3 regions of the Kitasatospora sp. NPDC002965 genome follow, and region 3 is predicted to be linked to each of the others. Evidence: riboswitches for the same ligand, from Rfam matches in the RefSeq annotation. Region 3 holds a riboswitch; each other region holds the start of a gene.
The links. A riboswitch is a leader RNA that binds a small molecule or an ion and turns the genes downstream of it on or off. The one in region 3 is predicted to bind cobalamin.
Positions count from the first base shown of each region.

Region 1 (9,793 bases), on a different contig from region 3:
GGGTCGGCAACGTCTACCGCGCCGAGGTGCTGTTCCGGCACGGCATCGACCCGCACCGGGCCGGCCGCGACCTTCGCCGCGCCGAGTGGGACGCGATCTGGACGGACCTGGTCGCGCTGATGCACGAGGGTGTCGGCGCGGGCCGGATCGACACCGTCCGGCCGGAGCACACCCCGGAGGCGATGGGCCGCCCGCCGCGCGTGGACGACCACGGCGGCGAGGTCTACGTGTACCGGCGGGCCGCGATGCCGTGTCTGGTCTGCGGCACCGACGTCCGGACCGAGGAGCACGCGGCGCGGAACCTCTTCTGGTGCCCGTCCTGCCAGCGGGCGTAGCCGTTCCGGGCAGGTGACGGGGGCTCCGGGGCGGAGCCGCCCGGCAGCCGACCGGGTGCCGCCCGGCCGTCGCCCGGGGTGCCGACCCGGGGTTGCCCCCCTGCCCGGCCGGTCGGTCAGCCGGCCGCGGCGGCGCTCCCGGGCTCCACCCCGTCGGCCGGGTGGTCGGGGAACTCGACGTGCTCGTCACCGGCGCACTCGTCGAGCAGGGGGCGCATGGCCTCGTCCACAAGCCGGTAGCGCACCACACGTCCGTCCTTCTCCCCGGCCACCACGGCGGCGGTGCGCAGCAGGCGCAGTGCCTGCGAGACGGCCGGGTCGCGCATGCCGGTGGCGACCGCCAGGTCGCTGACGGCCAGGGGACCGGCCCGGTGCAGGGCGAGCAGCAGGGAGAGCCGCCCGGGGTCGGCGAGCAGGGAGAACCGCTCGGCCCAGGCGCGGACGTGGCCGGTGTCGCCGATCGCCGCGATCGCCTCGCAGACCCGGTGTCCGTCGATGGTGCGATGGCCCGCGCGGTCGGCCGGTACGAGATGCATGCCCGCATTCTTGCAGCCGGCGACCTGTGATCCTTGACACCTGCGCAGGTGCGCAGCCTTGCACGGGTGTTCGGGGACCTCTACGTTGATCCCCGCCGTGGTGCTCGGGAAGACCGGTGGAGGACCCCAGAGGTCCCAGTCCGGAGCGGCCCTCGCCACTGTGATCGGGGGAGTCGTCCGTGCCCACGACGCCACTGGGTGCCTCGCGCACCTGGGAAGGCGGGTACGGAAGCCCGTAAGCCAGGAGACCGGCCACGGCATCTCACGAAGTATTTCCACGAGGTGCTGGAGCGTGATCCCACGATGACCCTGCCCGAGACCGCCGCCGATCCCGCAGTGTCCACCGCCCTGCCGACCTTCCGCTGGAGACGGGCGGACACCCTCCGCACGGCCGGCCTGATGGGCGTGATCCTGGCCATGCACGTGGTGGCCTTCGGCACCCTGATCTTCCTGGTCGCGCCGGAGAAGTACGAGGTCGGAACCCAGGTCTTCGGGGTGGGCCTGGGCATCACCGCCTACACCCTCGGTATGCGGCACGCCTTCGACGCCGACCACATCGCGGTGATCGACAACACCACCCGCAAGCTCATGGCGGACGGCAAGCGGCCGGTCTCGGTGGGCTTCTGGTTCGCCCTCGGGCACTCCTCGATGGTCGTGCTGATGGCGGCCCTGGTCGCGGGCGGCGCCCAGCTCGCCGGCACGCTGATGGACGACGAGTCCACCACCCACCAGTGGCTGGGCGTGGTCGGCACCTCGGCCTCCGGCGTCTTCCTCTACCTGATCGGCGCGCTCAACCTGGCCGCGCTGTTCGGCATCCTCAAGGTGTTCCGCTCGATGCGCGCCGGGCGGTACGACGAGGCCGAGCTGGAGGAGCACCTGAACGCGCGGGGCCTCCTGGCCCGGGTGCTCAACCGGGCGACCCGTTCGATCACCCGGCCGGGGCAGATGTTCCCGGTCGGCATGGTGCTGGGCCTGGGCTTCGACACCGCGACCGAGGTGTCGCTGATGGTGATGGCCGGCTCCGGCGCCGCCTCCGGCCTGCCCTGGTACGCGATCATCTGCCTGCCGCTGCTGTTCGCGGCCGGGATGAGCCTGTTCGACACGCTGGACGGCACGTTCATGAACTTCGCCTACCAGTGGGCGTTCTCCAACCCGGTGCGGAAGGTGTACTACAACCTGACCATCACCGGGCTGTCGATCGCGGTGGCGTTCATCATCGGGACGATCGAGCTGGTCGGGGTGCTGCACGAGAAGCTCGACCTCACCGACCCGGTGAGCGGCTGGGTCGCGGAGATCTCGCTGGACAACGTCGGCTACGCGATCGTCGCGCTGTTCGTGGTGGTCTGGGCCGCGGCCATCGCGTACTGGCGGCTGGCGGGTGTCGAGCGGAAGTGGAGCCCGCAGGCGGTCCGGCCGGTGCCGGCCGCCGGACCGGTCGTCGAACCGGCCGGCGACGGCTCGTAGCCACGCGGGACCGGGCGGCGCCCGCCGGACGTCCCCACGGGTCCGGCGGGCGCCGTCCGCGTGCCCGGGTGGGGGCGTTCGGCGGGCGGATCGGGGTGCGGGTTCGTACGCTCGACCCATGTCTGATGCGTACGCGGGCCGGCGGGAGCGGTTGCGGGAGCACTGCAGTGCGACCGGGGCCGACGCGGCGCTGATCACCAGGGCGGCGAACGTGCGGTACCTGACCGGGTGCCCGCCGTGCGGCGCGACGCTGCTGCTCACCCGGGATCAGGTGCTGCTGACACTGCCGGACGACCTGCCGCCGGACGACACGGGGGAGCACCTGATCGCCCCGGACGTCACCCAGGTGCCGGTCGCGGCGGGCGCCGACACCGCGCTGGCCGCCGCCGCCTCCGTGGCGGGGCTGCGGGTGGGAAAGCTGGCGGTCGAGGAGCACGACCTGACCGTCACCCGGCACCGGGCGGTGGCGGGACTGGCCGAGGGGGCGCGGCTCGACGACCTGGGCCAGGCGGTGGAGCGGCTGCGGGTGGTGAAGGACGAGCACGAGATCGCCGACCTGCGGATCGCGGCCGAGATCGCCGACCAGGCGCTCGGCGAGCTGCTGGAGTCGATCCTGGTCGGCCGGACCGAGCGGCACCTGGCGATGGAGCTCGAACGCCGGATGATCGACCACGGCGCGGACCGGGCGGCCTTCCCGGTCTCGGTCGGCACCGGCAGCCACTCGGGCCAGCAGGCGCACCAGCCCACTGACCGGAGGGTGGAGGAGGGCGACTTCCTGACCGTGGTGCTCGGCGCGCGGTACCGCGGGTACGGGGTGTCGACGGCCCGGACCTTCGTGATCGGAGCGGCCCCCGCGCCCTGGCAGGTGGAGCTGCACCGGCTGGTGTTCCGCGCCCAGCGGGCCGGCCGGGAGGCGCTCGGACCGGGCGTCGAGCAGTGTGTGCCCGACCGGGCCGTGCGGGAGATCCTCAAGGCGGCGGGGCACACCGAGACCTCTCCGCGCCCGGTCGGTCACGGCATCGGTCTGGAGATCCGGGAGGCGCCGCGCCTCGGTCCCTCGGACATGGGTAAACTGGACAGCCGCGTGCCGGTCACCGTCGGTCCAGGAGTCCACCTCCCGGGCCGGGGAGGCGTCCGGATCGAGGACACGCTCGTGGTGCGCCCCCTTGAGGAGGGCGGGCCCGAGCTGCTCACCATCACCACCAAGGAGCTCCTCGCCCTGTGACCCAGGACGCAACCCCTTGGTTCCTTGACAGCTATATCCAGGAGTAAGTGCGCCCGTGGCTTCCACGAACGATCTCAAGAACGGCATGGTCCTCAAGCTGGAGGGCGGCAAGCTCTGGTCCGTCGTCGAGTTCCAGCACGTCAAGCCCGGCAAGGGCCCGGCCTTCGTGCGCACCAAGCTCAAGGAGGTCCTGACGGGCAAGGTCGTCGACAAGACCTTCAACGCCGGTACCAAGGTCGAGACCGCCAACGTCGACAAGCGTGGCATGCAGTTCTCGTACAAGGACGGCGAGAACTTCGTGTTCATGGACACGGACACCTACGACCAGATCCCGGTCGAGCCGGCCGTCGTCGGCGACGCCTCCAAGTACCTGCTGGAGGGCTTCGAGGCCCTGGTCGCCATGTACGAGGGCGCCCCCCTGTACATCGAGCTGCCGGCCTCGGTCGAGCTGCTCATCTCGCACACCGAGCCGGGCGTGCAGGGCGACCGCTCCACCGGTGGCTCCAAGCCGGCCACGCTGGAGACCGGCGCCGAGATCGCCGTTCCGCTCTTCATCGTCACCGGCGAGAAGATCAAGGTCGACACCCGCGACGGCAGCTACCTCGGCCGGGTGAAGTAAGTCCGTGTCGTCCGCACGCACCAAGGCCCGCACGCGAGCCTTCCAGATCCTGTTCGAGGCCGACCACCGTGGGGTCGACCCGCTGACGGTCCTCGCCGACTGGGTGGCCCGGGCCCGGGAGCCCAAGCCGGACGAGGGCACCCCGCAGGTGGGCGAGTACACGATGGAGCTGGTCGAGGGCTACGTCCAGTACGCCCGCCGCATCGACGAGCTGATCTCGCAGTACTCGGTCGGCTGGACGCTCGACCGGATGCCGATCGTGGACCGCAACGTCCTGCGGCTCGGCGCGTATGAGCTGATCTGGGAGGACGGCGTCCCTGACGCGGTCGTCCTGGACGAGGCGGTCGAGATCGCCAAGGAGTTCTCCACGGACGACTCCCCGGCCTTCGTCAACGGCCTGCTCGCCCGCTTCATGGAGCTGAAGCCCGGCATCCGCCGGTAGCGGCTCCCCACGTCACCGACGGCCGTCGGACCGGGAACGGTCCGACGGCCGTCGTGCGTTCTCCCGTGGTGGCGTATGTTGGTGCCCTACTCGCCAGTAACCCGGTGCGCCGGCGGCCCACGCCCGTCGGCGACCCCGCAGCGAAGGGCAGGCCACCCCCCATGACCACGGCGATCCGCAGCGAGTTCGACCAGGGCATCGCGCTGACCCCGCATCCGGACGAGTCCGGCCGGTACGACGGTGAACTCGGCGCCGGCTGGCAGATCGGCGGCGGCGTCAACGGCGGACTGCTTCTCGCGGTGGCCGGCCACGCGCTCGCGCTGGAGCACGGCTCCCGCCCGGAGAGCGCCGACCACGCCGACCCGGTCTCGATCAGCGGTTACTACCTCTCCGCCTCCACGCCCGGCCCGGCCACCGTCCGGACCGAGGTGATCCGCACCGGCCGCTCGCTCTCCACCGGCACCGCCTCGCTCAGCCAGGACGGCGTCGAGCGGCTGCGGGTGATCGCCACCCACGGCGACCTCGCCGCGATCGAGGGCGAGGTGCGCACCAGCGCCCGGCCGCCCCAGCTGCCGCCGCCGGACCAGTGCGTCGGCGTCGAGCACGCGCCCAAGGAACTCATCGCGCAGGCCGCCCTGTTGGAGCGGTTCGACATGCGGCTCGACCCGTCCACCATCGGCTGGGCGCTCGGTCAGCCGTCGGGGGAGGGGCGGATCCAGGGATGGTTCCGGCTCGCCGACGGGCGCGAGCCCGACCCGCTGCTCCTCCTGCTGGTCGCCGACGCGCTGCCGCCGGTCACCTTCGACCTCGGCATGCCGGGCTGGGCGCCGACCGTCGAACTGACCGTGCACCTGCGGGCCAAGCCCGTTCCGGGGTGGCTGCGGGTCGTGCACGCCACCCGGAACCTGGCCGGCGGGTACTTCGAGGAGGACGCCGAGGTCTGGGACGAGGCCGGCCGACTGGTCGCGCAGTCCCGCCAGTTGGCCCGGGTGCCGCGCCAGGCGTGAGGCTGCACGGGACGGGCGCGCGGTCGTGTCGGAGCGCCCGGCGTGCGGAGTGGGCAGGCAGGCGCGAGGCCGGTCGAGTGCGCCGGTTCTCCTGAGCCCGGAGTGATCGGGCCAGTACGAGGCGTGACCGAGCGACGGCGCGTGAGCCGGATGCGCGGGGCGTGACGGCCCGTCCGCACAACCGTGCGTGACTCCAAACACCCGATTCACCCTCGGTTACAGTCCTGTGACACGCCGTACGTGTGCGCCACGCGGGGTTGGGGAGGACAACGGTCGGCGGCGACCCCCGCCGCCGACCCGACCGCCGCCCGCCCGCCCGAGGAGTCCCGATGAGCCGCAACGGCCGCGCCCGCCGCACCCCCGACTGCACCGCCGCCGGTCCCCGGCCGCGGGCGCGCTCCCGGTACGAGCGGGCCGAGCGGGCGGACCGGGCGGAGCGGACCGAGGGGCACGAGCGGATCGAGGGACGCGACCGGCACCGGGCCGACAACGGAGGCCAGGCCTTCGTCATCGGCGTACTGGCCAGCGCGGCCGACTTCGAGCGGGCCCGCGCCTGGCAGCTCTCCGACGCCCCGGACCACGAGCAGTACCTGCACGAGACCGCCGAACTGCTCGCCGAGGCCCGGCGCCGCTTCGACACCGTCCGGGCCCGGATGTTCCACCCGCAGGACTTCGCCGACTTCTGTCTGCTGCACGGGCTCGACCCGGCCGAGCCGGCCGCCCGCGACCGGTACCTCGTCAACCCGCCGCTGCAGACCCAGCTCCTGGCCTACCAGGGTGAGGAGCTGGTCGGCGACTACGTCCCCCGGCTGGTCCGGGCCCGGGAGAACGGGCTGACGCTGCGCCATGCCGACCTCCTGCTCGACGGCGGGCTGTACGGGGAGCGCGACGAGGTGGTGCGGGCGGCCTACGAGCGCGGCGCCGAGGTGTTCCGCCGGATGCTGCTCGGCGCCGGCAGCGGGGTCTACGAACTGCGCCTCGCGGTGGACGCGCCCGGCGGGCGGCTCACCGCGGCGGCCCGGGTCCTCCAGTGGGAGGACGGTGTGGTGCGGATCAACGACGAGGACCTGGAGCTGCTCTGCGCGGTGCTCTGCACGGGGCTGGCCCGCGAGCTGCCGGCCCTGGCCGTGCTGCACGGCGCGCAGGGCTCTGCGGCGTCCTGCGGGGAGTACCGGCCGACGGCCTGGGCCTGGGCGAGCGAGGGCCGGGTGTGGGCGCCGGCGGGCGGCCCGGTCCGGCTGGACGGGGTGGCCGCGGAGCCGGGCTACCGGCTGGAGACGGTCTGCTGAGTGGTCTGCCGAGCGGTCCGCCGAGAGGTCCGCCGGGGGAGCGGCGGGCCGGCGGGGCGGGAAGCCGGGGCGGCCGGTGCGGGGTCGCCGAGGACGCGCCGCGGCGCGGCTCCCGGAAGGGGAGCCGCGCCGTGACGTTTCTGCTGGGTACTGACCCGGCCGCTGCTTCGGGTACTTCCGGTCTCCCGCGGCGGCGGGAGACGGTGCGGCGAGCCTCAGCCCGCCTCCTCCTCGCGCACCGCGCGGCGCGCGTCGGGGTTGAGCACACCCCAGGAGATCAGCTGCTCGGTGAGGATCGACGGCGACTGGTCGTAGATCACGGCGAGGGTGCGCAGATCGTCCTGGCGGATCGACAGCACCTTGCCGTTGTAGTCGCCGCGCTGGCTCTGGATGGTCGCCGCGTAACGCTGCAGCGGACCGGCCTTTTCGGACGGGACCTGGGTCAGTCTCTCCAGGTCGAGGACCAGGCGCGGCGGCGGCTCCGCCGCACCGCCGGGCGTCCCGCCGGGCAGCAGCTCCTGCACCGGGACCCCGTAGAACTCCGCCAGTTCGGCCAGCCGCTGCACGGTGACCGCACGGTCGCCGCGCTCGTACGAGCCGACGACGACTGCCTTCCAGCGCCCCTGGGACTTCTCCTCGACACCGTGCAGGGAGAGCCCCTGCTGAGTGCGGATGGCTCGGAGCTTGCCTCCGAGCTGCTTCGCGTAGTCGCTGGACATTGATCTCCCCGGACGAGATTGCTTCGCGTTCAGTGGTGGGTCACGGGCGATTGCCGGCGTCGCTACCGGTAGGTTCGACGCCCATCTCGTAACTCACTGTGAGGTTACGTAGAGTGAGGTAGTTGCGTCAAGCCGAATGGGGCAGTCGTGCGAATGGCCCGCATCAGCCGTGCGTCCGGCGCGTGAACCCGGAGAAGCGGAATGATGGCCGTCGGTTAGCCGGCGGCCGCGCTGATACGATGAACCGAGGCCACGCCACGTCGGCGGGGCCCTTCCAGACATCCTTTAAGACCCGTCCCGTGAGGCGGGGAAGGAGGTCCGCTTCGGCATGACCGCACACCACGAGACCGCTCCGCGACCGCCGCACCAGGTGCTGGACGGCACGGACATCGCCCGGGTCGTCACCCGGATAGCGCACGAGATCGTCGAACGCGCCAAGGGCGCCGAGGACGTCGTGCTGCTCGGCATCCACACCAGGGGCGTCCACCTCGCCAAGCGCCTGCACACCCGGCTGGCCCAGATCACCGGACGCGACATCCCGCTCGGCACCCTGGACATCACCATGTACCGGGACGACCTGCGGCTGAAGCCCGCCCGCGCCCTGGAGCACACCGAGATCCCGCCCGGCGGCATCGACGGCAGACTCGTCATCCTCGTCGACGACGTGCTCTTCTCCGGCCGCACCATCCGGGCCGCGCTCGACGCGCTCAACGACATCGGCCGGCCGCGCGCCGTCCAGCTCGCCGTCCTGGTCGACCGCGGCCACCGCGAGCTGCCGATCCGCGCCGACTACGTGGGCAAGAACCTGCCCACCTCGCTGCGCGAGGCCGTCCAGGTGCGGCTCGCCGACCGCGACGGCGTGGACGCCGTCCTGGTCGGGGACCGCGACTTCGCGGCCCGCTCCTCGCAGGCCCTGGCCGCCCAGCCGTCCGCACCGCACCTCCCGGAGTAGCCCGCGTGAAGCGCCACCTCGTCTCCGCCGCCGATCTCACCCGCGACGACGCGCTGCTCATTCTGGACACCGCCGAGGAGCTGGCCCAGCTCTCCGGTCGGGCCGTCAAGAAGCTGCCCACGCTCCGCGGCCGGACGGTCGTCAACCTCTTCTTCGAGGACTCGACCCGGACCAAGACCTCCTTCGAGGCCGCCGAGAAGCGGCTCTCCGCCGACGTCATCAACTTCTCCGCCAAGGGCTCGTCCGTCTCCAAGGGCGAGAGCCTCAAGGACACCGCGCTCACCCTGCAGGCCATGGGCGCCGACGCGGTCGTCATCCGGCACCACGCCTCCGGCGCGCCGGCCCGCCTCGCCCAGTCCGACTGGCTGCACGGCAGCGTGATCAACGCCGGTGACGGCACCCACGAGCACCCCACCCAGGCGCTGCTCGACGCGTTCACCATGCGCCGCCACCTCAACCCGGGCCACGGCCACGACCTCGCGGGCCGCCGGGTGACCATCGTCGGCGACATCCTGCACAGCCGGGTCGCCCGCTCCAACGTGCACCTGCTGACCACGCTCGGCGCCCACGTCACCTTCGTCGCCCCGCCGACGCTGCTGCCGATCGGCATCGAGAACTGGCCCTGCGAGGTCAGCTACGACCTGGAGAGCGTGCTCCCCAAGTCGGACGCCGTGATGATGCTCCGGGTGCAGCGCGAGCGGATGAACGCCGCCTTCTTCCCGACCGAGCGCGAGTACAGCCGCCGCTACGGCCTCAACGGAGCCCGGATGGCCCAGCTGCCCGGGCACGCCATCGTCATGCACCCCGGCCCGATGGTCCGCGGCATGGAGATCACCGCCGAGGTCGCCGACTCGCCGCGCTGCACCGTCGTCGAGCAGGTCGCCAACGGCGTCTCCATCCGGATGGCCGTGCTCTACCTGCTGCTCGGCGGAGCCACCCTCAACGACGCCCCCCGCACCGACTCCGTGGAGACTGCTCAGTGACCACCTACCTGATCCGCAACGCCCAGATCCTCGGCGGTGCCCCGCAGGACCTCCACCTCGCCGACGGCATCGTCCAGGCGATCGGCACCGGCCTCGACGCCGAGGTCGACATCGAGATCGACGCCGGCGGGCTGATCGCCCTGCCCGGCCTGGTCGATCTGCACACCCACCTGCGGGAGCCCGGCCGCGAGGACGCCGAGACCGTCCTCACCGGCACCCAGG
Region 1 is NZ_JBEXNT010000185.1:1,426-11,218, forward strand. Features, by position in the region: gene ABZY91_RS38630 (DNA-formamidopyrimidine glycosylase family protein) at 1-335, shown strand, start outside; gene ABZY91_RS38635 (metalloregulator ArsR/SmtB family transcription factor) at 452-871, opposite strand; cobalamin riboswitch at 953-1,143, shown strand; gene ABZY91_RS38640 (HoxN/HupN/NixA family nickel/cobalt transporter) at 1,175-2,335, shown strand; gene ABZY91_RS38645 (aminopeptidase P family protein) at 2,454-3,560, shown strand; gene efp (elongation factor P) at 3,616-4,179, shown strand; gene nusB (transcription antitermination factor NusB) at 4,184-4,621, shown strand; gene ABZY91_RS38660 (thioesterase family protein) at 4,783-5,628, shown strand; gene ABZY91_RS38665 (hypothetical protein) at 5,958-6,917, shown strand; gene ABZY91_RS38670 (transcriptional regulator) at 7,133-7,636, opposite strand; gene pyrR (bifunctional pyr operon transcriptional regulator/uracil phosphoribosyltransferase PyrR) at 7,965-8,588, shown strand; gene ABZY91_RS38680 (aspartate carbamoyltransferase catalytic subunit) at 8,594-9,571, shown strand; gene ABZY91_RS38685 (dihydroorotase) at 9,568-9,793, shown strand, end outside.
Region 1: it holds a riboswitch for cobalamin, as region 3 does, so the genes downstream of both, ABZY91_RS38640 (HoxN/HupN/NixA family nickel/cobalt transporter) here and ABZY91_RS11385 (cobalamin biosynthesis protein) in region 3, are expected to answer to the same signal.

Region 2 (9,793 bases), on a different contig from region 3:
CGACCCGCACGACGACGGCGACGCCGCGCACCCGGGCCACCTGAGCCATCTGAGCCAGGGCGCGGGCGGGATGTCGTGGCTGGTCGAGCGCGAGTGCGGGATCGCCGCGCCGGCCCGTCTGGTGCGGACACTGCTGGACCGCTGGGCGGACGCTGCGCCCGGAACCCGGGCATATCGGGATCTCGAAGAAGTCTGCTGACCGGGCCGCTTACCCTTGACCGGTACAGCGTGGCAGTCCACGGGCACGGCAGTCGACGGAAGCGGAAGCGGAAAGCAGCGATGGCGGAGCAGCACGACCACCAGCACGACCATGATCACGAGCCCGAGCAGGGCGGGGACCAGCCGGTGAAGGTGGTCGGCGAGGAGCCGGACCTCTCCAGGGGGACCGCGCGCCCGATCACCGTCTTCGGCAACCCGGTCCTGCACCGCGAGGTGAAGGACGTGACCGCCTTCGACGGCGAGCTGTCCGGGCTGATCGACGACATGTTCCAGTCGATGTACGCGGCGGAGGGCGTGGGCCTGGCCGCCAACCAGATCGGCGTGGACCTCAAGGTCTTCGTCTACGACTGCCCGGACGACGAGGGTGTCCGCCACGTCGGCCACGTGATCAACCCGGTGCTGGAGGAGTACCCGGCGGACCGCCGCCGCGTGCTGGACGACGGCAACGAGGGCTGCCTCTCGGTGCCGACCGCGTACGCCGAGCTGGCCCGCCCGGACTACGCGGCGGTGACCGGCCGGGACAAGGACGGCAACCCGGTCCGGGTGGAGGGCACCGGCTTCTTCGCACGCTGCCTCCAGCACGAGACCGACCACCTGTACGGGTTCCTCTACATCGACAAGCTGTCGAAGCGGGACCGCAAGGACGCGCTGCGGCAGATGGCCGAGGGCACGCCGCGGTACGCGACGGTCTCGAACGACTGACGCATCCCGGGGAGTTGACGAAGGGTCGGGGAGCCGCAACCGCTCCCCGGCCCTTCGCCGTGTCCGGCGCGGCACGGGCGCCCCGAACGCCGCCGCCCCGTACGGAGGTTCCGTACGGGGCGGCGGGCGTCGGCCCCGGCGGGCCGGGGCCGGGAGGGGCCTAGAACTCGTCGTCGAAGGAGACCGAGCCCTCGACGGCGACCTGGTAGGCGGAGACCCGGCGCTCGAAGAAGTTGGTCAGCTCCTGGACGTTCTGCAGCTCCATGAACCCGAACGGGTTGGTGGAGCCGTACCGGACCGGCAGGCCCAGGCGGGCGAGCCGCTGGTCGGCCACGGCCTGCAGGTACTCGCGCATCGACTCGGTGTTCATGCCGGGCAGGCCGTCACCGCACAGGTCCTGGGCGAACTGGAGCTCGGCCTCGACGGCCTCCTCCAGCATCTCGGTGACCTGCTGGGCCATCTTCTCGTCGAAGAGGTCGGGCTCCTCCGCGCGGACGGTGTCCACCACCGACATGGCGAAGTCCATGTGCATGGACTCGTCGCGGAACACCCAGTTGGTGCCGGTGGCGAGGCCGTGCAGCAGGCCGCGGCTGCGGAACCAGTACACGTACGCGAAGGCGCCGTAGAAGAACAGGCCCTCGACGCAGGCCGCGAAGCAGATCAGGTTCAGGAGGAACGCGCGGCGGTCCTCCTTGGTCTGCAGCGAGTCGATGTGGTCGACCGCGTTCATGTACTTGAAGCAGAACTGGGCCTTCTGGTGGATGGAGGGGATGTTCTCCACCGCGGCGAAGGCCGCGTTGCGGTCCTCGGGGTCGGGCAGGTAGGTGTCCAGCAGCGTCAGGTAGAACTGGACGTGCACGGCCTCCTCGAACAGCTGTCGGGACAGGTAGAGCCGGGCCTCGGGGGAGTTGATGTGCTTGTAGAGGCTCAGCACCACGTTGTTCGCGACGATCGAGTCACCGGTGGCGAAGAAGGCGACCAGGCGGCCGATCATGTGCCGCTCGCCCTCGCTCAGCTTGGCGAGGTCGGCGACGTCGGAGTGCAGGTCCACCTCCTCGACGGTCCAGGTGTTCTTGATCGCGTCCCGGTACCGGTCGTAGAACGACGGGTAGCGCATCGGGCGCAGGGTCAGCTCGAAGCCGGGGTCGAGCAGCATCTTCTGGGCGTCGGACATTACTGGCAGGCCTCGCAGGACTCGGGGTTCTCCAGGGAGCAGGCCAGCGCGGCCTCCTCCTCCGGGGTGAGGGTCGGGGCGCCGACGGTGACGGCGACGGGACCGGCCGGGACCGGGGCGGCGGCGCGGGCGGCGCCGGAGGCGGCCTGGGCGATCCGGGTGGCCGGGCGCGAGCGCAGGTAGTAGGTGGTCTTCAGACCGACCTTCCAGGCGTACGCGTACATCGAGCTGAGCTTGCCGATGGTCGGGGCGGCCATGAACAGGTTCAGCGACTGGCTCTGGTCGATGTACGGCATGCGGGCCGCGGCCAGGTCGATCAGCGCGCGCTGCGGGAGCTCCCAGGCGGTGCGGTACAGCGAGCGGACCCCGGCGGGCAGCCAGCCGAGCTCCTGGACCGAGCCGTTGGCGTCGCGCAGCGCGTCCCGGGTCTGCTGGTCCCAGACGCCCAGCTCCTTGAGCTCGCGCACCAGGTACGGGTTGACCTGGAGGAACTCGCCGGAGAGGGTCTCGCGCTTGAACAGGTTGGACACCTGCGGCTCGATGCACTCGTACACGCCGGCGATCGAGGCGATCGTCGCGGTCGGGGCGATCGCCAGGAGCAGCGAGTTGCGCAGGCCGGTGGAGGCGACGCGGGTGCGCAGGGCCTCCCAGCGGTCGGCCCACTCGGGCGCGGCGCTCGGGAAGTGGTCGATGTGCAGCTCGCCGCGGGCGGCGCGGGTCTCCGCGTACGCCTCGTGGCGGCCGAGCTGCTCGGCCAGGTCGGCGGAGCGCTCGTACGCGGTGAGCATGATGCGCTCGGCGATCAGCGTGGAGAGCTGCTTGGCCTCGGCGGAGTCGAAGTCCAGGCGGAGCCGGAAGAAGACGTCCTGCAGGCCCATCACGCCGAGGCCGACCGGGCGCCAGCGGGAGTTGGAGGCGCCGGCCTCGGGGGTCGGGTAGAAGTTGATGTCCACCACGCGGTCGAGGAACGTCACGGCGGTGCGGACGGTCGCGTCCAGACGCTCCCAGTCCATCGCGTTCAGCAGGTCGGCGGCGGTGGCACCGGCGGCGACGTGGGCGCCGAGGTTGACCGAGCCGAGGTTGCAGACGGCGGTCTCGGAGTCGTCCGTGACCTCCAGGATCTCGGTGCAGAGGTTGGAGGAGTGGACGGTGCGACCGGGCAGCGCGGTCTGGTTGGCGGCGCGGTTGGACGCGTCCTTGAAGGTCATCCAGCCGTTGCCGGTCTGCGCGAGGGTGCGCATCATCCGGGAGTACAGGGTCTGCGCGGGGATGGTGCGGACGGCCTTGCCGGCCAGCTCGGCCTTGAGGTAGGCCTCGTCGAAGTCGGCGCCCCACAGGTCGACCAGCTCGGGGACGTCGGCCGGGGAGAACAGCGACCAGTCGGCGTTGGCGTTGACCCGGCGCATGAACTCGTCGGGGATCCAGTGCGCGAGGTTGAGGTTGTGGGTGCGGCGCGCCTCCTCACCGGTGTTGTCGCGGAGCTCCAGGAACTCCTCGATGTCCGCGTGCCAGGTCTCCAGGTAGACGCAGGCCGCGCCCTTGCGACGGCCGCCCTGGTTGACGGCGGCGACCGAGGAGTCGAGGGTGCGCAGGAACGGGACGATGCCGTTCGACTTGCCGTTGGTGCCCCGGATCAGCGAGCCGCGCGAGCGGATCCGCGAGTAGGAGAGGCCGATGCCGCCGGCGTGCTTGGAGAGGCGGGCGATCTGGGCGTACCGCGAGTAGATCGAGTCCAGGTTGTCCAGCGGCGAGTCCAGCAGGTAGCAGCTGGACATCTGCGGGTGCCGGGTGCCGGAGTTGAAGAGGGTCGGCGAGGAGGTCAGGTACTCCAGCCGGCTCATCAGGCGGTACAGCTCGGCCACCTCGCGCACCGACTGCTCGTTGTCGCCGACCGCCAGGCCACAGGCGACGCGGAGCAGGAAGTGCTGAGGGGTCTCGACGACCTTGCGGGTGATCGGGTGACGCAGCAGGTAGCGGGACTGCACGGTGCGCAGGCCGAAGTACTCGAAGCGGTCGTCGCCGGCCGGGTCGACCAGGGCGTTCAGCGCCTCGGTGTGCTTGGCGACGAACGCGGCGGTGGTGTCGCCGATCAGGCCCTCGGCGTGGCCGACGGTGATCGAGGTGGAGAAGGAGACCACGCCCTGGGTCGCCGCCTCGTCGACGATCTCCAGCGCGAGCAGCCGGGCCGCCAGCTTCGAGTACTGCGGGTCCTCGGCGATCATCGACGCGGCGGCGTCGATGGCCAGGCCGCGCAGCTCGGCGAAGTCCGAGCCGGCGTTGCGGCCGCGCAGCGCGGCGGCGGCGACGTGACCCGGGTCCACCTGGGGGAGGTCGACGCTGCGGTCGGTCAGCACTCGGAGGAGCGCGCCACCGGGGTCGGAGACCGTACGGTCGGCGGGGGCGGAGCTGGAACCCTGGGCGGGCAGGGTGACTGAGGCAGCGGTGGTCAAGGCGCTCTCTCCTGGCGGCGATCGGCGTCGGTAGATCGGGGGGCCGGGCCGTTCGGGGCAGGGGAGGACGGCGCGGGCGCCCGTGGCGTCGCGCGGCGTGTCGTCCCCGGCCCGCCCGCGAGGCCCGGAAGGTGGTGCTCGTGCTGGGGCCTCTGCGGGGAGGCGCTCGCACACCGTCGGCAGGTACTCGGACTCGCGGGCTCCCATGGGGAGACGGCCGCTCACCGCTGCGGGGCAGTCCCGGACTTGCACCGGGTTCCCCTGCGTCGACAGCAGGGTCGAGCATACATCTAGTGGTGCTCTCTCGATGCGACACCACATGTTGTGCAGCGCGGCGTGTTGGCGCGATGACCGCTGGTACCGGGGCGGGAGCCGGGAAGGGGCGCGGGCCGGGGTTCCGGACGCCCCGGGGCTTGTCAGGATTCGGAAACGGAATGGTGACCGGGGCGGTCGCCGGTCAGGGCCATGCCCTACGATCTCGCCTCATGAGCGACGGAACGGGCGTGCCCGGGGAGTGGTCTGGACAGCCCGCTTCGCCGGGGGAGCAGCCGGCCCCTCCCGCCGGTGCGGGGGGCGCACAGAACCAGCAGCCGGGTGGACCCGGACCGGTGCCGCCGGGGCAGCAGCCCTCCGGCGGCCAGGCCGTGCCGCCGGCACCGGGCGGCTTCGGACCGCCTCCGGCGTCGTACGGACCGCCCGCGCCGCCGCCGGCCCGGCCGCCGGCGCCCGCGGCGCCGCAGCCGCCGCAGTCGATCCAGGTGCCGCCGCCCGTTCAGCCGCCTGTTCCGCCGCCCGCGCCGCAGCCTCCGGTGCAGCCCCAGCCGCCGATGCCGGTGCCCTCGCACCACTGGCAGCATCCTCCGCAGCCGCAGCCGCAGCCGCAGCCGCAGCCGCAGCACCTGCCGCCGCCGCAGCAGACCGAGCCGGACTGGGCCGCGCTCGCCGACCGCAACGCGGCCGAGCACCGGCGCAAGACCCGGTTGAAGATCATCGGTGCGGCCGTCGCCGTCCTGATCATCGGCGGCGCCGTCGCCGGCGGCCTGCTCCTGCTGGGCAAGGACGGCGACGAGAAGCCGATCGCCGGGCCCACGTCGACCGCGACCGGGGCCACCCAGCAGCCGGCGCCGTCTCCGACCGGCTCCGCCAAGCCGACCCCGACGTCCACCCCGACGCCGACCCCCACCCCGAGCGCGACCCCCGACGACCCGTCGAAGCCGCTCTGGGACGCCTCCACCGACCCGGCCCCGCAGGACGCGGCGGCGCTCTTCTCGGCGCTCACCGTGACCGTCAACGGCGCCACCTGGAACCGGACCGTCGTCTCGCTCGACTCGCCCTGCTGGGACGGCAACTCCACGGTCGGCGGTCTCGGCCGGGCGCTCGGCGACCAGGGCTGCCGCCAGGTCCTCCGGGCCACCTACGTCTCCGGCGACAGCGCGGTGACGCTCGGCGTCGCCGTCTTCGACCACAAGATCCAGGCCGAGACGGCACTGAAGAACTACGTCGGCCACCTCAAGGGCGCCGCCGCCCCGGGGGCGCCGGTCTTCTGCGCCACTCCGGGCTGCACCAACACCAAGAGCATCCTGGGGCGCTACGCCTACTTCACCGTCGAGGGTTCCGCCAAGGGCGGCAACACCGCGGACGCCGCCGCGACCGCGGCCGCCACGGGCTTCGGCGAGCACGTGAAGAACCAGCTGCTCCAGCGGGCCAAGACGCCCGCGGCCCCGCCGGCGGCCCCGGCGGGCTGACCGCCCGCCGCCGGCCCGGCCGGCCGTCCCCCGCGTGCCCGCTCGCCGGGACGCGGGGGAGTGTGGCAGGCTCGCGGGCTGTCAGTCGTACGCGTGTCCGGTCGTGGCGGCCCGGGCGTCGCCGCCGGGCCCCCCGGCCGACCCCGGTCTCCGGAGGAGTGCCCCGTGGCCCTGCCCCGCCCGTTGCACGGCAAGCCGGCCGCCCTGGCCGTGTCCGCCGCCGTGCTCGCCACCGGCGCGCTGGTGCTCGGCGGCCGGGACGACCGCTCCGCCCCGCCGCCGCCCGGCCCCGCCGGGCCGACCGGACGCAGCGAACTCACCCTCAACGGCGCCGGCCGCGCCCTGCCCCCCGAGGTCGGCCGCGACCTGCTGGCCCGTGATCCGCAGGCCTCGCCGAACGCCCGGGCCGTCCAGCAGCTGCTCGCCGACCTGGAGGCCACGGCCCGGTCCGGCCGCTCCGGCGGCACGGTGATCGGCCAGCACATCGAGGGGCACAACGAGCGCTACAACCCCGAGTACGGCGACTACCGGGGCACCAAGCCGGTCGGCTACTACTACAAGAAGGCCGCCGACATCACCGGCAAGCTGCCCGGCTTCGTCGAGACCGACCTCGGCCCCGGGTACGGCCAGAGCGGCTGGGGCGTCGGCAACCCGCGCTCCTACTCCGAAGGGCGCTGGCCCGCCTGCGCGGTCGGCTGGCAGTACACCGACGACGCGGTGGACCTGATGGCCGCCGTCTGGTCCGGCCACCCGCGTGCGGCGGACGGTACGTACGGCGCGGCCGGCGTCCAGAAGAACTGCGACGGCACCGCCACCGAGCTGCCCGACAACGGCGGCGCCCCGGCCGGCCTGGTCGGCATGTCCTTCCACCAGCCGTACCCGGGTTCGGACGTCAAGTCCTTCGACCGGGTGCTCTGCTCGTCCTCGCCCGCGGCCGGCGACCCGGCCTGGTTCGGCCGGGTCGTGGACAGCACCGGCGGCACCCCCGAGTACCGGGCGCTGCTGACCGACCTGTCCTTCCTCGCCGACCACCTGGAGTACCTCGCCGCCCACGACGTGCCGGTGCTGCTGCGCCCGTACCACGAGATGAACGCGGCCGACTGCGCCCGCGGCTTCTGGTGGTCCGGCCAGAAGCCGGCCGACTACCAGGCGCTCTGGCGGATCACCTACCACTACCTGGTGGAGACCCGGGGCCTGCACAACCTGCTGTTCGCCTGGACGCCGGTCTCCTGGGACGGCGCCCCGGGCGTCGACCCGTGGAACTACTACCCGGGTGCGCAGTACGTGGACCTGGTCGGGGTGGACGACTACAGCGGCAGCCCGGCGCGCCCGATCGGCACCGGCGAGGTGTGGACCAAGCGCTACTACGACGGCCTGGCCGGGTACGGCAAGCCGCGGATCCTGGCCGAGTCCTTCGCCGTCCCGGTCAACTCCCGACAGCCGGACACCCTGCGGCGCACCCCGTGGACGATCTGGACGGTCTGGGGACAGTCGCTGACGGCGGACAACCTGACCCCGGACCAGCCGCGCAACTCCAACGCCGACGTCAAGGCCACCTACGACGACGCCCTGGCGCTCACCGGCGGTTCGGCGGCGTTCGGGGCGAACGTGGACTGGAGCGGCCTGCACGTGCGGTGATGCCGGTCGGCGGCGGCCGGGGCCCGGGTGCCGGGGCCGGGGAGGCGGACGGCGGTGCGCCGGGCCGGGCCACCGGCTGCGGTCGCGGGCTTCGGTAACAAGTCGGCGGCCCCGGGCCGCCCGGAATTCCGGGCCGTCGACCCGTGTGGCATCCTGTGGCCCGGAATCGAGCGGGCTGATGCCGGGGGACACCCGGCGGGCGGGGGTACGGGAGATGACACAGGTGCGTCCGGACCGCCCGGCCGGTGGCATCGCCGTGGCCTGGGGAGCCGTCCTGCTCTGCTGGGCGGCGTACAACTGCTTCTGGCAGGCCGGTGTCGCCACCTTCGTCAAGGGCATCTTCTACTACGGCAGCGACGCCGTGACCGCCGAGACCGGCAGCCTCAACTACGGCCTGCTGTACCTGGTCTCGGGCATCCTGTTGCTGCGCGGGCACGGCTGGGCGCGCGGGGTGGCGGTCGGTGTGGCGCTGGTCGAGGGCTACAACCGGGTGCGCAGCCTGACGGGTGCGCTGCTGGACGAGCCGCAGCGCCGCTGGTTCACCGGGACGACCGAGGGCTGGCTGAAGCTGGTGACCTTCGGGCTCGGCGTGCTGGTGACGGCGGTGCTGGTCCTGCTGCTGGTCCGCTCGCTGCGGCGGCCGGAGACCGGCCGGGAGCCGGCGCCCGGCCCGTGGGCGGCGCAGTCGCCGTTCCCCGGGCAGACGTTCCCGGGGCAGCCGCCGTTCGGCGGGCCGGTCCAGCAGCACGCCCAGCCGCATGCCCAGCCGCATGCCCAGCAGGCGCCGGCCGCCTGGGCACCGCAGGCCCAGCCCTACCCCCAGCCCCATCCGCAGGCGCAGCCCCACCCGCAGGCGCACCCCCAGCCCTACCCGCACGAGCAGCCGACCCAGACCGGCTGGCCCCAGCCCCAGCCCCAGCCGTACGCGTCCGGTCCGGCGGCCCCTCAGCAGCCCTGGCCGGCCCCGCCGGTGGCGCCCGGACCGGTCACGCCGGGCCCGGTGGCGCCCGGTCAGGTCCGGCCTCCCCAGGACACCCCGCCCTACCCGGGGTAGCCTGCTGGATGCTCCGGCCGTTGGGCCGGACGGATGAACGCTCAGCCGAAGACGACGAGGAACCCCTTTCACCATGACCTCAGCAACACCGGTGCGGACGGTCCTGACCACGTCCCGCGAGGCGGCCAGGCTCGCCGACCGGCAGATGTCGTGGAAGCCCCGGGTCGTCCCCTTCTACCTCTCGTTCCTGGTCATCTTCGGCTTCTCGACCTGGGCCTACGTGCCCAACCCGACCCCGCTCGGCTGGGTGATCACGATCCTCTGGGGCATGCCGGTGTTCGGCGTGCTGATCGGGTTCCAGGGCGTGCTGATGGTGCGCCGCCGGATCCGCAAGGCCGGGCGGATGACCCCGCCGGTGCCGGTCGACGACGACTACCTGATCGTGCTGGTACCGACCATCGGCCGGCACGACACCTACCCGGCGCTGGAGCGCTCGGTCCTCTCGTACGTCGAACACCTGCCGGTCTACTTCCCGTGGATGCGGGTGGACATCCTCACCGAGGAGGGCTGCGCGGCCGGCGAGAAGATCGACGACCTGGCCGCCCGGCACCCGCTGATCCGGGTGGTGACCGTCCCGAAGGCGTACGAGACGCCGAACGGCACCAAGTTCAAGGCCCGCGCCAACCACTACTCGCACGAACTGCGGATCGACGAGGGCGAGGCCGAGGACGACGTCTGGGTGCTGCACATGGACGACGACACCGGTGTCGGGCCGGACACCGCCGCCGCGGTGGCCCAGTTCATCAACCGGCAGCGCCGGGCCGGGGACGACGCCAAGCACATGGCGCAGGGCATCCTGACGTACCCCCGC
Region 2 is NZ_JBEXNT010000004.1:83,509-93,301, reverse strand. Features, by position in the region: gene ABZY91_RS03235 (hypothetical protein) at 1-199, shown strand, start outside; gene def (peptide deformylase) at 280-921, shown strand; gene ABZY91_RS03225 (ribonucleotide-diphosphate reductase subunit beta) at 1,082-2,095, opposite strand; gene ABZY91_RS03220 (ribonucleoside-diphosphate reductase subunit alpha) at 2,095-4,521, opposite strand; cobalamin riboswitch at 4,706-4,848, opposite strand; gene ABZY91_RS03215 (hypothetical protein) at 5,355-6,290, shown strand; gene ABZY91_RS03210 (glycosyl hydrolase) at 6,456-7,928, shown strand; gene ABZY91_RS03205 (hypothetical protein) at 8,143-8,982, shown strand; gene ABZY91_RS03200 (glycosyltransferase family 2 protein) at 9,056-9,793, shown strand, end outside.
Region 2: it holds a riboswitch for cobalamin, as region 3 does, so the genes downstream of both, ABZY91_RS03220 (ribonucleoside-diphosphate reductase subunit alpha) here and ABZY91_RS11385 (cobalamin biosynthesis protein) in region 3, are expected to answer to the same signal.

Region 3 (9,793 bases):
GCCGACTTCATGGCCTCGATCAACATGAAGTCCCTGGTGGTCGGCGAGCAGCCGCCCGGCTACCCGGCCGACGCCTACCACTACATCCTGATGCGCATCCTGATGGCCGCACGCGCCAACGACCTCCAGGCGATCGACGGCCCGTACCTCCAGATCCGCAACCAGGAGGGCTACCGCGAGGTGGCCGGCCGCGCCGCCGCCCTCGGCTTCGACGGCAAGTGGGTGCTCCACCCGGACCAGGTCGCCGCCGCCAACGAGCTCTTCTCGCCCTCCCAGGAGGACTACGACCACGCCGAGCTGATCCTCGACGCCTACGACTGGTGCACCTCCGAGGCGGGCGGCGCCAAGGGTTCGGCGATGCTCGGCGACGAGATGATCGACGAGGCCAGCCGCAAGATGGCGCTGGTCATCGCCGGCAAGGGCCGGGCCGCGGGCTTCCGCCGCACCTCCAAGTTCGAGCCCCCGCAGGCCTGAGACCGGTAAGGAACCATCGATCATGCAGTTCGGACGCACCTACGAGGAGTTCGAGGTCGGCGCGGTCTACAAGCACTGGCCCGGCAAGACGGTCACCGAGTACGACGACCACCTCTTCTGCCTCCTCACCATGAACCACCACCCGCTCCACCTGGACGCCCACTACGCCGAGCACACCACCGACTTCGGCCGGAACGTCGTCGTGGGCAACTACGTCTACTCGCTGCTGCTCGGCATGTCCGTCCCGGACGTCTCCGGCAAGGCGATCGCCAACCTGGAGATCGAGTCGCTGCGGCACGTCGCGCCGACCTTCCACGGCGACACGATCTACGGCGAGACCACCGTGCTCGACAAGTGGCCGTCCAAGTCCAAGGACGACCGCGGCATCGTGTACGTCGAGACCAAGGGCTACAAGCAGGACGGCACGGTCGTCTGCCTCTTCCGCCGCAAGGTGATGGTCCCGACCGCGACCTACACCACCGCGCGCGGCGGGGAGCAGCCCGGCCGCCCCACCCCGTCGGCCTGAGCACGGCCCGCCCCAAGGACCCCGGACGGGCCGGCCGCCGTCATCGGCCGTGGCCCCACCCGGTACACGGGGGCTCCGCGGAAGTCACGCCCGCGGAGCCCCCGTACCCCCACCCTCTTCTTCTTCAGGCATGACAGGAGCCGCACGATGGGACGCCTCGCACAGACCGACGGCCTCACCGAGATCCAGCGGGACATCCTCGCCACCGTGCGCGAGTTCGTCGACAAGGAGATCATCCCGGTCGCGACCGAGCTGGAGCACAAGGACGAGTACCCGACCGCGATCGTCGAGGGCATGAAGCAGCTCGGGCTCTTCGGCCTGACCATCCCCGAGGAGTACGGCGGCCTCGGGGAGTCGCTGCTCACCTACGCCCTGGTGGTCGAGGAGATCGCCCGCGGCTGGATGTCGGTCTCCGGCATCGTCAACACGCACTTCATCGTGGCGCACATGATCAACGCGCACGGCACCCAGGAGCAGAAGGACTACTTCCTGCCGAAGATGGCGGCCGGCGAGATCCGCGGCGCCTTCTCGATGTCCGAGCCGGGCCTCGGCTCCGACGTCGCCGCGATCTCCACCAAGGGCGTCCGGGACGGCGACTTCTACGTCCTCAACGGCCAGAAGATGTGGCTGACCAACGGCGGCACGTCCACCCTGGTCGCGGTGCTCTGCAAGACCGACGAGGGCGGCTCCACCCCGTACCGGAACATGACCACCTTCCTGATCGAGAAGACGGCGGGATTCGGCCCGAACCCGACCGTCCCCGGCCTCACGGTGCCCGGGAAGATCGAGAAGATGGGCTACAAGGGCGTCGACACCACCGAGCTGGTCCTCCAGGACGTCCGGATCCCGGCCGACCGGGTCCTCGGCGGCGTCCCGGGCAAGGGCTTCTACCAGATGATGGACGGCGTCGAGGTCGGCCGGGTCAACGTGGCCGCGCGCGGCTGCGGCGTCGCGCGGCGCGCCTTCGAGCTGGGCATCACCTACGCCCAGCAGCGGAGCACCTTCGGCAAGAAGATCGCCGAGCACCAGGCGATCCAGTTCAAGCTCGCCGAGATGGCCACCAAGGTCGAGGCCGCGCACCAGATGATGGTGATGGCCGCCCGCAAGAAGGACGGCGGCGAGCGGAACGACCTGGAGGCCGGCATGGCCAAGTACCTCGCCTCCGAGTACTGCAAGGAGGTCGTCGAGGACTCCTTCCGCATCCACGGCGGCTACGGCTTCTCCAAGGAGTACGAGATCGAGCGGCTCTACCGGGAGGCCCCGATGCTGCTGATCGGTGAAGGTACTGCGGAGATCCAGAAGATGATCGTCGGGCGCCGGCTGCTGGAGGAGTACCGCATCGCGGAGTGAACCCGACCCGTTCCGTCGTACCCGACCCGTGCCGCGTGACCTGCGGCACGCCGGGCGGACGGTCCGAGGACGGCCGGTCGACGGGCGTGCGGGCCCGTCCCGGCACCGGGCCGTGCACCGGTCCCGCGCCTGGTCCGCCCGGGCCCGGCACGGCCCTCGGGGCGGCCCCGGGGCGTACGACTGCCGTCACGCGCCCCGGGGCCGCTCCGGCATGCCCTGCCGGACACTCTGCTGAGACAAGTGTCACCAGCTCTGCCCGGTCCCTTGGGAACCGGACGGGGGCGAGCTACGGTCGTATACACAGAGGCGCACCGGCGCCTCCAGCAGGACACATGAACGAGCAGGCGGGTTGCCCACCCACCGTGTGCTCCCGATAGCATCCACCGGGACAGCAGACGTCCCTCTATTACCCGATCCCGCGGTGGCCCCCGTCCAGCGGCCATGATCCCCCGCGACAAAGGTTTTCGATGCCCATCAGCCCGTCCCCTCACACCTCCGTCACGGACCGCGATGCCCTCGCAGCTCCGGCGGCCGGTCGGCGACCCCGCGTGACCATCGCGCGCGGAGCCACCCCCTGGTTCGTCCCCACCCTCGCCACGGCCGCCGTGACCACCGCCCTCACCCGGCGCAACGGCACGTGGGCCCTGGCGGCGGTGCCCGCCTGTGCGCTCGGCGCCGGCATGCTGTGGTTCTTCCGCGACCCCGAGCGTGAGATCGGCACGGGCAGAGTGATCTCCCCCGCCGACGGCGTGGTTCAGAGCATCGACGCGTGGCCGGACGGCCGCACCCGCGTCGCGATCTTCATGAGCCCGCTCAACGTCCACGTCAACCGCGCACCGCTGCCCGGCACGGTGACCTCCGTGGAGCACGTGCCCGGCGGCTTCGTCCCCGCCTTCAACAAGGACAGCGACCAGAACGAGCGGGTCGTCTGGCACTTCGACACCGAGCTCGGCGACATCGAGATGGTGCAGATCGCGGGGGCCGTGGCCCGTCGCATCGTGCCGTACGTCGACGCCGGTACCAAGGTCGAGCAGGGCGAGCGGATCGGTCTGATCCGCTTCGGCTCCCGGGTCGACACCTACCTGCCGGCCGGCGTCGAGGTCGGCGTCGAGGTCGGCCAGAAGACCACAGCCGGGGTGACGCGCCTTGACCGTGACTGATCCTGAAACGATCGTCGGCCTGGACGACGAGGAGACGGCGCTGCGCCGCCGCCGCTGGGCACGCGACCGCGAGCTGCGTGCTCCGCGTTCGCCGCAGCACCTCTCCACCGCCGACTTCCTGACCCTGGGGAACGCCGTCTGCGGCTTCCTGGCGATCTACTCGATCACCACCGGGGTGCTCGTCCCGCACATCACCAACCCGGGCGCCGCGCCGGACAAGCACAGTGCCGCCACCGCGGTGACGCTGCTGCTGATCGGCTCGATGTGCGACCTCTTCGACGGGCTGGTGGCGCGCAAGCTGCGCTCCTCCGCCCTCGGGGCGGAACTCGACAACCTGGCCGACCTGATCAGCTTCGGCATCGCGCCGGCCTACTTCGTCGCCGTCTGGGGCATGGTCTCGCCGGGCTCCAACAGCCGGCTCTCGGCGCTGATCGCGCTGACCGTGCTGCTCGCGGTGGTGCTGCGGCTCGCCCGCTTCTCCGCCGTGAAGATGCGACCCGGGGTGTTCCAGGGCATGCCCTGCCCGATGGGTGCGATGACGGTGATCGCCATCGTGCTGCTCGACCCGCCGTTCCTGCCCGGTCTGCTCGCCATCTTCGGCGTGGCGTACCTGATGGTCAGCCGGATCGAGTACCCGAAGCCGCAGGGGCTGCTGGCCACCGCGACGCTCTGCTGGATCGTGCTCTCCATCGGCTGCCTGGCGGCCTGGGCGACCGGCCTGAAGGGCGGCGACTACCTGCTGCACATCGGCGCGTTCGGCCAGATCGCGCTGGCCGCGATGGCCCCGCTGCTGGTCATCCGCCGCAAGGTGGGCCAGAAGGTCGGGGACGTGCGGGCACGCCGCGCGGAGTCCCGGATCGGCTGACGACCGACGAGACGCATGACGAAGGGCCCGGATCCCCCAGGGATCCGGGCCCTTCGTCATGTCGTGCGCCGCGCCGGGGGATCCCGGGCGGACCGCTCAGGCGCCGCCGCGGTGGACGCTGAAGGCCGAACGGCGCGCCGCGCGGGCCACCGCCGGGTCCGGGTGGACGCCGGAGACGGCGGTCAGCACCGAGGCCGCCCGCGGGTGTCCGGACTGCCGGGCCCGGGCGAACAGTCGCACCGGGTCACCGGCCGAGGCGCCCTCGACGTGGCCGACCAGCAGCTCCGTCTCCCCGTGGTCCAGCACGGCGGCGGCGGTGTCCACCCAGAGCCAGGCGGCGTCCTCCGCCCCCAGCACGTCGGCCGGCGAGACCCCCTCGTCCGAGCGCTCGGCGAGCCAGAGGAGCGCGTACGGGCGCAGCACCGGCTCGTCGACGGCGGCCCGGACGGCCTGCTCGGCGGTGGACCCGGCGACCCGGAGCGCCTCGAAGGCCAGGCCGCGGACCAGCGCGTCCTCGCCCTGCGCCGCCTCCAGCAGCTCGGCCACCGCCCGGTCGGCCGGGCGGGCCGCCAGCCAGGCGCGGTACTCGGCGCGGGCCGGGCCCGGCGAGTAGTCGGCGCAGGCGCTCAGCAGTTCCGGCGCGCTCTGCTCGATGTGGCCGGCGGCGGTCTGCGCGACGGTGCAGATCTCCTCCAGCTTGGCCCGCACCGCCCAGTGTCCGAGCGGCGACAGGTCGGCGGCGTTGTCCCGGCGGACCAGGGCGCCGACGGCGGCGAGGCCGTCCAGCATCCAGTCGAGGACGGCCGCCACGTCGGCGGGCGAGGCCGGGGTGTCGATCTGCGGCTCGCGGCAGGTGCCGCGGACCGCGGAGATCGCCGAGGCCGCGTGCGGGACGGGCGAGAGGCCGAAGGTGCTCTCGCCACCGCCGACCCGGCGCTCGTCCAGACCGCGCCGGAGCAGCTCCAGCAGCTCCATGTCGGCGACCGGGCCGTCCACCAGGTGCAGGAAGGAGAGCAGTTGCGGGGCCTGGTCGACGGCCTGCCCGGCGAGCACCGCGAAGACGCCGCGCAGGGCGGCGGGCGGGACCGGCGCGAGCAGGGTCCAGGCGTCGAACAGTGCCGACCAGCCGCGGACCACCGCCTCGTCGTCGTGCTCCCAGGCGTGCAGGCGCCAGCCGGGGACGGCGCCGCCGTCCCTGGCCTCGACCAGGCCGACCAGCAGCGCCTGGCCCCAGGCCTTGGCCGCGGCGCCCACCGTCATGGCGAGGGCGCGGCCGGCGGCCCGGGCGTCGTCGGGGAGCAGCTCGCCGCGCTTGTCGACCTCGTCGAGGTCGCCGGCCCAACGGGCGATCCGGACGGCGTCGACCAGCATGCGGCGGGCCAGCGGGGCGAGTTCGGCGGGTGCGGGGAAGCCCTCCGGCACGGGGACCCGGCCGCGGCCGGGTGCGGGGGCCGGGCCTCGTCGGCGGGGTACGCCGGAGGTCCCCGGCCTGGCGCCGGCGGGGCGGTGGGCAGTTCCGGGGAGACGGGTCACCGTCGCACCGGTACCGATCGTCGGCGGGAGCGGGGCATCACGGTCGCGCGGGTTCCGAGACGTCACGTCGAGCAGTCTTCCCCTTGTACCGGCCATCTGTCACATCCGGTTGCACGCGCGGGCCGGGCGGCGGGCGCGGGGCCTCCACAAGATCGGGCAACAGAGGCCAAACCGACTGGCTTGATCTTAGTGGCGGGTCCATGCCACTCGTGACCGGGGGAGGGAGGGAAGGGGAAGCGGGGAGGAAAGGGAGAGGGGAAGCGGCCGCGGCGACGGGGAGCCGCCGCGGCCGGGTGGACCGGGCCGGGCGCGCTCAGAGGAAGGGCGTGAGCCAACGGCGGAGGGTCTCCTCGTAGCGCTCCGGGTCGGTGTTCCAGAGTGCGGCGTGGTCACCGCCGGGAAAGGCCTGGAGGTTGACCACGTCCGGGCGCCTCCCGGCGAGGCGCTCGGCCGCGCGGAACGGGGCCACCGGGTCGTCCGGGCCGTGCAGCACCAGGGTGGGGACGCGCAGGTCGGTGCCGTCGGCGAGGCGCGCGAAGTCGGCCAGATCCAGGCCGGTGCGTCCCTCGGCGGCGAGCGCGCCCAGTTCGGCGGCCACGCCCCGGTAGCCGGCCCGGGCCGCACCGCGCCGCGCGCCGGCCGGCCAGTCCAGCACCGGCGAGTCCAGGATCAGGCTGCTGATCGAGCCTGCCCAGCCGGAGCGGGCCGCGGTCTGCAGGGCCGTGGTGGCGCCGAGCGACCAGCCGTAGAGGACGACCTTGCCGGCGCCGCTGTCCAGCGCGCGCCGGATCGCCGCCTCGACGTCGCGCCACTCGGTCTCGCCGAAGTGGCCGAGGCCGTCCGGGGAGGCCGGCGCACCCGCGTCGCCCCGGTAGCTGACGGCGAGCACCGGCAGGGCCAGCCGCCGGAGCAGCGGGAGCACCGGGAGAGCCTGGGAGCGGTCGGCGCCAGGGCCGTGCACCAGGATCACCCAGGTGCCCCGCGCGCCGTCCAGCCGCCAGGCGGGCAGCGCACCCAGCTCGCCCTCGACGGCGGTCTCGGTGAACGGGATCCCGAGCGCGGTGGTCGGGTCCCCGAGATGGACCCGGGGGGTGAAGCGGACCTCGGTACCGGGCGTGAGGGTGCCCCGGTCCGCCCGGAGCAGGCGGCGGGTGACGCCCTTCCCGTCGCTGTGCAGGACCTCGCCGACGACCGCGTGCCCGCCCTCTCCCCACTCCACGGCCCAGCGGCCGGGGCGTTCGCTCTCCGGGCCGCGGGTGAAGCCGACCCGCCCCGCGCCGAGGGTCAGGACCTGCACCGGGCCGGACCTCGCCCGGGCCGCGACGGCCGGGTGGACCATCCGCTCGGACGCCCGCCGGCCGATCACCAGCACGGCCGCCCCCGTACCGACGGCGGCGGCGGCCACGGTGGCCGCGATTCCCCAACGCATACTCGCTCCCCGCAGTTAAGTCCCGGTGCCGGAGGGTGTTCTGGCCCCAGTCCACTAGCGGCGGCGGCCGGTGGCCAGTAGGACACGGCCGTCCGTGTCAGATCGGGAGCAACGTCACACCGGGGCGAGAGCCTCCGGGGCGGGCCCGCGCGGGGCCGGGACGGGGGCCGCGCGAGGACCGGCGGTGTGACCGAACGCTCCGTGACCTCGGTTGACTCCCGGTTCGGGGGCGTGATGGGATCCTTCAGCCATACGGAGGCAAGCAGAGGAAGCCGGTGCGAGTCCGGCGCGGTCCCGCCACTGTCACCGGGGAGCACGTCCGGACAATGCCACGGCGAGCCGTCAGAAGCCGCTGGAAGGCCCGGGCGTGCGTCCGACCCGGAAGCCAGGAGACTCTCGCCCCCGGTACGTCGATCCAGGGCGCGGACCCTGAGTGAGGACACCCACGCGATGCAGCCTGCCCCGGCCGCGACGACCCGCCACCGCACCCCGCCGTGCGTCCGCTGACCCGCGCCGCCGCGTTCGCCGCGGGCGCAGTCGCCGGATACCTCGCCGACACCCGGCTCGGCGATCCTCGCCGCGGCCACCCGGTCGCCGTCTTCGGCACCGCCGCGAACCGGCTGGAACGGCGGATCTGGCGCGACGACCGCGCCACCGGCACCGCCTACACCGCGCTCTGCGTGGGCACCGTCACGGCCGGCGCCGTGGCCGCCGACCGGCTGCTCGGCCGCCGGCCGCTCGGGCGGGCCGCCCTGGCCGCCGCCGCGACCTGGACCGTGCTCGGCGGCACCTCGCTGACCCGGGAGGCCCGGACCATCGGCCGCTCGCTCGCCGCGGGCGACCTGACGGCGGCCCGGGAGCGGCTGCCGCACCTGTGCGGCCGCGACCCGAGCACCCTGGACGAGGCCCAGCTGGCCCGCGCGGTGGTCGAGTCGGTCGCCGAGAACACCGCCGACGCCGTGGTCAACGCGCTGGTCTGGGGCGGGCTCGCGGGCACACCGGGCCTGCTGGCGTTCCGCGCCGTCAACACCCTGGACGCGATGGTCGGCCACCGCTCGCCCCGGTACGCCCGGTTCGGCTGGGCCTCCGCGCGGCTGGACGACGTGGCCGGCTGGCCGGGCGCCCGGCTGACCGCGCTGCTGACCGTCGCCGCCGCGCCCGAACCGCGCACCGCCTGGCGGGTCTGGCGGCGGGACGGCTCCGCACACCCCAGCCCGAACGCGGGCCAGGCCGAATCGGCCTTCGCCGGTGCGGTCGGCGTCCGCCTGGGCGGGACGCTCCGGTACGGCGAGCGCGTCGAGCACCGGCCGGTGCTCGGCGAGGAGCTCCGGCCGGTCGGGGTGGACGACATCGAGCGGGCCTGCGTGCTCTCCCGACGGGTGGGCGCGCTGGCGCTGGGTACGACGGTCGCCGGGCATCTGCTGCTCCGGGCGGCCCTGAGCAGGAGAAGGGGTGGGGCATGAGCAACGCACTGCTGGTCGCCGGGACGACCTCGGACGCCGGGAAGAGCGTGGTCACCGCCGGCATCTGCCGCTGGCTGGCCCGTCAGGGCGTCCGCGTCGCGCCGTTCAAGGCGCAGAACATGTCGCTGAACTCCTTCGTCACCGCGGACGGCGCCGAGATCGGCCGCGCGCAGGCGATGCAGGCGCAGGCCGCCCGGGTGGAGCCCGAGGCGGCCATGAACCCGGTGCTGCTCAAGCCCGGCGCGAACGGCCGCAGCCAGGTCGTGCTGCTCGGCCGGGCGGTCGCCGAGGTCGGCGCGCTGGACTACCGCGACCGCAAGCCGGTGCTGCTGGAGCGGGCCCTGGAGTGCCTCGCGGACCTGCGCCGCCGGTACGACGTGGTGATCTGCGAGGGCGCCGGCTCGCCCGCCGAGATCAACCTGCGGGACCGGGACATCGCCAACATGGGCCTGGCCACCGCCGCCGGGCTGCCGGTCGTCGTGGTCGGGGACATCGACCGGGGCGGGGTGTTCGCGGCGATGTACGGGACGCTGGCGCTGCTCTCGGCCGAGGACCAGCGGCACGTGGCCGGCTGGTTCGTCAACAAGTTCCGCGGCGACGCGCGACTGCTCGCCCCCGGGCTGGAGATGCTCCGCGAGCTGACCGGCCGCCCGGTGCTGGGCACCCTGCCGATGCTGCCCGACCTCTGGCTGGACGCCGAGGACTCGCTCGACCTGTCCACCGTGGTCGACCGCACGGCCGGCCGCGGGCCGCTCGGCGCGGACGTGCTGCGGGTGACCGTGGTGCGCTTCCCCCGGCTGTCGAACTTCACCGACCTGGACGCGCTGGCCCAGGAGCCCGGGGTGCTGGTCCGCTGGGCCACCCGGCCCGAGGAGCTGGCCGACGCCGACCTCGTCGTGCTCCCCGGCACCCGGGCCACCGTCGCGGACCTCGCCTGGCTGCGCGAGCGCGGCCTGGAGACGGCGCTGAAGGCGCGGGCGGCGCAGGGCCGTC
Region 3 is NZ_JBEXNT010000020.1:13,632-23,424, reverse strand. Features, by position in the region: gene ABZY91_RS11420 (CoA ester lyase) at 1-474, shown strand, start outside; gene ABZY91_RS11415 (MaoC family dehydratase) at 497-1,000, shown strand; gene ABZY91_RS11410 (acyl-CoA dehydrogenase family protein) at 1,148-2,350, shown strand; gene ABZY91_RS11405 (phosphatidylserine decarboxylase) at 2,818-3,510, shown strand; gene ABZY91_RS11400 (CDP-alcohol phosphatidyltransferase family protein) at 3,551-4,375, shown strand; gene ABZY91_RS11395 (hypothetical protein) at 4,472-5,974, opposite strand; gene ABZY91_RS11390 (alpha/beta hydrolase) at 6,222-7,337, opposite strand; cobalamin riboswitch at 7,602-7,733, shown strand; gene ABZY91_RS11385 (cobalamin biosynthesis protein) at 7,832-8,800, shown strand; gene ABZY91_RS11380 (cobyric acid synthase) at 8,797-9,793, shown strand, end outside.